2 regions of the Pseudoxanthomonas daejeonensis genome follow, and region 1 is predicted to be linked to the other one. Evidence: riboswitches for the same ligand, from Rfam matches in the RefSeq annotation. Region 1 holds a riboswitch; the other holds the start of a gene.
What was found. A riboswitch is a leader RNA that binds a small molecule or an ion and turns the genes downstream of it on or off. The one in region 1 is predicted to bind cobalamin.
Positions count from the first base shown of each region.

Region 2: another riboswitch for cobalamin. It lies ahead of MNQ95_RS06290 (ribonucleoside-diphosphate reductase subunit alpha); the one in region 1 lies ahead of btuB (TonB-dependent vitamin B12 receptor).

Region 1 is NZ_CP093331.1:2,117,868-2,121,267, reverse strand. Features, by position in the region: gene MNQ95_RS09595 (TMEM175 family protein) at 1-622, opposite strand, end outside; gene MNQ95_RS09590 (GAF domain-containing protein) at 718-1,206, shown strand; gene MNQ95_RS09585 (TfoX/Sxy family protein) at 1,203-1,595, shown strand; cobalamin riboswitch at 1,704-1,944, shown strand; gene btuB (TonB-dependent vitamin B12 receptor) at 2,066-3,400, shown strand, end outside.
Region 2 is NZ_CP093331.1:1,383,535-1,386,934, reverse strand. Features, by position in the region: gene MNQ95_RS06295 (TonB-dependent receptor domain-containing protein) at 1-845, opposite strand, end outside; cobalamin riboswitch at 1,235-1,460, shown strand; gene MNQ95_RS06290 (ribonucleoside-diphosphate reductase subunit alpha) at 1,737-3,400, shown strand, end outside.

The DNA.
Region 1 (3,400 bases):
GCAGCAGGAGCACCACGGTCGCCGACAGCAGCCCGACCGCGCAGAAATAGACATAGGCGGCCACTTCGCCCGCGGCCGTGGCCGCAGCGCCGTCGTCCAGTCCCAGCCGTGCGCGCCGGCACCACGCCAGCAGGTAGAGGCCGCCCATGCATGCGGACATCGAAGCGAAGGCGAGGCCGTAGAACACGAACACGAACGCGATCTGCTTGGCGCCGGTGATGTTGGAGAGCGGCATCGGCAACCAGCCGCCGCTGATCCACGCGAAGAACGTGCCCAGCAGCAGGCGCAGCGGATAGACGTAGACCAGCACCAGGAACACCAGCAGGAGGCTGAGCAGCGTCGCGATCGCGCCATCGAGGCGGTAGTTCCTGCTCCAGCGCACGTGCGCGTACCAGAACAGCGCCAGCAGGGCGAAGCCGGCGGCGAAGGCCGGGACCTGCTTGAGCGCGACCAGCAGGGACTCGACGCTGTCGGGGATGCGCTCGGCGGAAATCACCAGCAAGGTCACCGCGAAGGCGAACGCGGCATCGACGAACGCCTCCAGCCGCGTCGTGCTGCCCCCGCGCCAGCCGTTGTTACCCGGGTCCGTTTCGTTGTCCACTGCGGCACCCCCCTGCGTCATGGCGGCGATGATAGACCGGCCATGCCGGGCGGGCGCCACGGGCCCTGGCCACGCCAGTGGACGGGAAGAGCGGCCATTGGGTTTAGAATCGGGCCATGTCCTTCTCCGCCATTCCCCTCGACGGCAGCAAGCCGGAGCAGTACGCGCAGCTGCTCGGCCAGGCCCGCGCACTGCTCGCCGGCGAGCGCGACCGCATCGCCAACGCGGCCAACCTGTCCGCGCTGGTGTCCCACGCGCTGCCACAGTTGAACTGGGTCGGCTTCTACTTCTACGACGGCACCGAACTGGTGGTCGGCCCCTTCCAGGGCCTGCCGGCGTGCGTGCGGATCCCGCTGGACAGGGGCGTGTGCGGCGCTGCGGCGAGCACCCGCCAGACCCAGCGCGTGGCCGACGTGCATGCATTCCCCGGCCACATCGCCTGCGATTCGGCATCGCGCTCGGAACTGGTCGTGCCGCTGGTCGACGCGGACGGCGCACTGCTCGGCGTGCTCGACCTGGACAGCCCCGTGCCGGACCGCTTCGACGCCGACGACCAGCGGGGCCTGGAAGCGATCGCCGCCGCTTTCATCGAGGCACTGCGGTGAGTACCGCGCAGTTGCGCAACATCGGCCCGAAGAGCGCAGCCTGGCTGCGCCAGGTCGGCCTGCGCAGCCCCGAGGACCTCGTCGCGGCAGGTGCGGTGCATGCATTCCTGAAGGTCAAGCGCGCCGGCTTCAAGCCCAGCCTCAACCTGTTGTACGCGCTGGAAGGCGCGCTGCTGGACTGCCACTGGCACGACGTGCCCGAGCCGCGCCGGGCACAACTGCTGGCCGAGCTCGAAACCGCAAGCGCCGCATTGCCGCCGCCACGCGGCAAGCCGGTCGGCGGTCCGGTGACCACCGCGTTCTATGGCGACAGTGGCGAAAGCACCGATGCCTCGCCTGCCTCGGAATCGCCTGCGCCCGAGGACGACGGCGGCAACCGCTTTACCTGATCGGCCCGTCCGGGCGGATCCGCCCCATATCCCCGCGCCACGCCACATAGCTGCGGTCCGGTGACCTGGATCAAGCCGGTCGCGGACGCGCGCGGGTGCCGATGGCATACAATCCCGGCCCTGCAAGGTGACCTGGCCGGCGACCGCCGGACGGGTTGAAACGGGAAGCCGGTGCGTCCACGGGTGAAACCAGGACAAGGCCGGCGCTGCCCCCGCAACGGTAAGCGACCGCAACGCGCGACATCCGCCACTGTGCACGGCACGGGAAGGCGTCGCCGCTGGAGTCCGGCATTGAAACGCCGGTTTCCCGATCGCAAGCCCGGAGACCGGCCTTGCGGAACCCAGGTTGCGATGCGGAGGGCATTGCGGCGTGCCGACGCCGCGTGGCGTCTGTCCGCTCCGTGCATCCTCCATTCGCGACTCCCCAAACTGGCGCCGGGTGCGGCGCCACGCACGCATGGAGTTGCCCGATGACGTTCCGCCCGCTGACCACCGCCGTCGCCTTGGCGCTGGCCCTGCCCCTCACTGCCTGGGCCGACCAGGCCACCGACCTCGACGAGGTGCTGGTCACCGCCACCCGCACGCAGATCGCCCTGCGCGACAGCCTGTCGCCGGCCCAGGTCATCGGCCGCGCCGAGATCGAGCGCAGCCAGTCCACCTCGCTGCAGCAGCTGCTGGCCGGCCGCGCCGGCATCAACCTGACCAACACCGGCGGCATGGGCAAGCAGACCTCGCTGTTCCTGCGTGGCGCCGGCTCCAACCAGCTGCTGGTGCTGATCGACGGCGTGCGTATCGGTTCGGCCACCGCCGGCTTGCCGGCGCTGCAGGACCTGCCGGTCGAGCAGATCGAACGGATCGAGATCGTGCGCGGCCCGCACTCGAGCCTGTACGGTGCTGATGCGATCGGTGGCGTGATCCAGATCTTCACCCGTCGCGACACCGGCGCCCTGCAGCCGCGCGCGATGGCCGGGATCGGAAGCAACAACCTGCGCGAAGCCAGCGCCGGCCTGGGCCTGGGCGGCGAGCGCGGATGGTTCGGCGCCGATTTCGCCTTCCTGCGCACCGACGGCATCAACGCTTGCGATGGCACCGCCGCCGGCTGGGGCGCCGGGTGCTTCGCCGACGAACCGGACCGCGACGGGTATCGCAACCGCTCGGCCAACCTGCGCGGCGGCAAGCTCGGCGAGGCCTGGACGCTCGAGGGCACCGCGCTGCGCGCCGAAGGCTACAACCACTACGACGGCAGCTGGGCCAACTACTCCGAGACGGTGCAGCAGGTGTTCTCCGGCAAGCTGCGCTTCGCACCCTCGACCGCGACCGCATTCCAGGCCACCGTCGGCCGCAGCTACGACGAGTCCGACGACTACGGCGCCACCGGCTTCGTCGGCGGCCTGGAGACACGTCGCGACCAGGCCTCGGTGCAGGGCGATTTCATGCTGCGCGAAGGCCAGAACCTGACTGCCGGCCTTGACTGGCTGGACGACCACATCACCGGCAACACCGCCTATGACGTGGACAGCCGCGACAACACCGGCGTGTTCGCCGAATACCAGGGCCGCTTCGGCGCCCAGCAGCTGCAGGCCGGCCTGCGCGGCGACGACAACGAGCAGTTCGGCAGCCACACCACCGGCAACCTGGGCTGGGGCTGGCACTTCGATGGCGGCCTTCTGCTGTCGGCGCGCTACTCCACCGGCTTCCGCGCGCCGAGTTTCAATGACCTGTACTACCCGTACTACGGCAACCCGGACCTGCAGCCGGAAGAGTCGAAGGACCTCAACCTCGCCCTGTCCGGCCAGGTCGATGCG
Region 2 (3,400 bases), 730 kb from region 1:
CGGAAGTCGGTGCCGCCGGGAGCCTTGCGGAAGAACTCGCGGGCCATGAAGTCCACGCCCTCGCGGTCGGACCACGACAGCGACAGCACCGCGTTGCCGCGGTCTTCGGCGAAGTTGCCGCCGAGGGTCAGGGCCACGTCGGTGGTGTCGCCATCGCCTTCGCCGTACCGGGCGAACTGGCTGTCCAGGCGGATGCCCTCGAAGTCCTCCTTGAGGCGGATGTTGACCACGCCGGCGATGGCATCGGAGCCGTACACCGCCGACGCGCCGCCGGTGATGATCTGCACGTCCTCGATCAGCGCACTGGGGATCGTGTTGACGTCCACGACGTTGTCGGTCGTGGCCGGCTGCAGCCGGCGACCGTCGAGCAGGACCAGGTTGCGCTGCGGCCCGAGCCCGCGCAGGTTGAGCGTGGCCTGGCCGGTGCCGCCCCAGCCGGCATTGGTCTTGTTCGCACCGATGCCCAGCTGCGGCAACTGGTTCAGCGCTTCCTCCAGGGTAGAGGTGCCGGTGTCGCGCAGGGTCTCGCGGGTGACGCTGGTCAGCGGACTGCTGCTGGCGTAGTCCAGGCGCGCGATGCGCGAACCGGTGACGGTGACGGCGTCCAGCTGCGTGGCAGTGGCAGCAGCGGCGGCCGTGCTGTCGACCGTCGCGCCCGCAGTGGACGCGTCTACGTTGGCCGCTGCGGCCTCTTCACCCTGGGCCATCGCGGGCAGGAACAACGCATGGGCCACCAGCAGCGCCAGCACGCTGCGGCGCAGTGTGACCTGACCGCGCGGATCGTGGGCCGCAGCCGGCCATCCTCCCGGACCGCGTCCGGAAGCGGAGAGTGAACGCAACGACATGTGGTAACCCCTGGTTCGGCGCGACATGCGCGAACGACGCAGGGAATCTGCCAGCTGCACTGCAGCATGAAAAAATCACTTAGAAGCATCTGCTTATGGGGGTGCCCGCTCATGAGCTCATGAGCGTGGCCGGCCATGAGCAGATGCCACGCGGTTGTTTCCCGCTGCCCGCACTTCATGCAATGCGCGCGCAGGCGGCGATGCGCGGCAAGGGGCGTGCTGCCTGCACTCCCAGGTTGGAATCCTTGTCCGGAGTCCGATCCCGAACGCGAAACGCGTCGTGGCCTTTGAGCCGACGCTTCGCGGCAGGCACGCCGGCACGCAGCACTTGCACCGCGGCTCTATATATGGAAAGCGCGATATCTGGTGTTGACCATGGATGTGGACCCCACTATCTTGGGCCCGTCGGTTCCGGTGGCCCGCTCGCCACAGGATCAAAAGGGAAGCCGGTGACGCGCACATGCGCCAGTCCGGCACTGCCCCGCAGCGGTAATTGGGAACGAACCCGTCATCGAGCACTGGAGCCGCCTGGTTCCGGGAAGCGACGGAAGTAGGAGGACGGCACGGCCGTCCACACCCATGAGTCCGAAGACCTGCCGACAGCCGCGCGATGCACACCGCGCGGTACCGGCCGTGCAGTCTCCGGGGGGAGATGGCTGGTGAAGCAGGGCCAGTGGCGCAGTCGCCTGCGCGTTCTCGCTCCCTGCGACGCCGCTCTTCCATCCTCCAAGGCAAGACCACCGGCTTCCGCTGCCCCGCGAGGGATGGGCCGGCGCGTGCGCCATGCATGGAGGAAGAACCGTGACCCAGATCGATACCGTCGTCGCCGGCGGCGAAGCGTCGTCCCCGAACGACGCATTCCTGCTGACCCCGCCGCCCACCGCCACCGCGATGAGCGTGACCAAGCGCAACGGCAGTCGCGAGCCGGTGGACCTCAACAAGATCGTGCGCGCGGTGCAGCGCTGCTGCGAGGGCCTGCACGCGGTCGACCCGATGCGCGTGGCCACGCGCACCATCTCCGGCCTGTACGACGGCGCCAGCACGCGCGAACTCGACGAACTGTCGATCCGCACCGCCGCGCTGCTCACAGGCGAGGAGCCCGAGTACAGCCGCCTGGCCGCGCGCCTGTTGGCGGCGTACATCGCCAAGGAAGTCAGTGGCCAGGAAATCCATGCGTTCTCGCAGTCGGTCACCCGCGGCCACGAGGTCGGGCTGATCAACGAGCGCCTGCTCGGCTTCGTGCAGACCAACGCGCGCAAGCTCAACGACGCGCTCGATGCCTCGCTGGACCAGGGCTTCGACTACTTCGGCCTGCGCACCCTGTACGACCGTTACCTGCTGCGCCACCCGCACACCCGCAAGGTGATCGAGACCCCGCAGCAGTTCTTCCTGCGCATCGCCTGCGCACTGAGCGAGGACGTGCCCGAAACGCTGGCGCTGTACCGGCGCATGGGCCAGCTCGACTACCTGCCCAGCTCGCCGACCCTGTTCAACAGCGGCACCACCCACGAGCAGCTGTCCTCGTGCTTCCTGCTCGACTCGCCGCAGGACACGCTGGAGTCGATCTACCAGAAGTACGGCGACATCGCCCAGCTGTCCAAGTTCAGCGGCGGGATCGGCGTGAGCTACACGCGCGTGCGTTCGCGCGGCTCGCTGATCCGTTCCACCAATGGCCACAGCAACGGCATCGTGCCGTGGCTGAAGACGCTCGATTCCTCGGTCGCGGCGGTCAACCAGGGCGGCAAGCGCAAGGGCGCGGCCTGCGTCTACCTGGAGACCTGGCACGCCGATGTCGAGGATTTCCTCGAGCTGCGCGACAACACCGGCGACGAATCGCGGCGCACGCACAACCTCAACCTCGCCAACTGGGTGCCCGACCTGTTCATGCAACGGGTCGAGGCCGACCAGGAGTGGTCGCTGTTCGACCCGCGCGTGGTTCCGGAACTGACCGACCTGTACGGCGAAGCGTTCGAGGCCGCCTACGTCCAGGCCGAGTCCCAGGGCAAGGCGCAACGGACGATTCCCGCGCGCAAGTTGTACGCGCGGATGATGCGCACCCTGGCCGAGACCGGCAACGGCTGGATGACGTTCAAGGACAAGTGCAACCGCGCCAGCAACCAGACCCTGCGCCAAGGCAACGTCATCCACCTGTCCAACCTGTGCACCGAGATCCTGGAAGTCACCTCGGCCGAGGAAACGGCCGTGTGCAACCTTGGTTCGATCAACCTGGGCAACCACTTCGACGCGGACGGCTACTTCGATTTCGAGCGGCTGGCCGAAACGGTGCGCCTGGCTGTGCGCCAGCTGGATCGGGTGATCGACCTGAACTTCTATCCGATCGAGACCGCGCGTCGCGGCAACCTGCGCTGGCGCCCGGTAGGCCTGGGCTGCATGGGCCTGCAGGACGTGTTCTTCAAGCTGCGACTGCCGTTCGACAGCGCCGAAGCGCGCGCGCTGTCGGCGAAGATCGCCGAGGCGATCTATTTCCATGCGCTGGAGACCTCGGTCGAGCTGGCCCAGGAGCGCGGCCGCCATCCGTCCTTCGCCGAAACCCG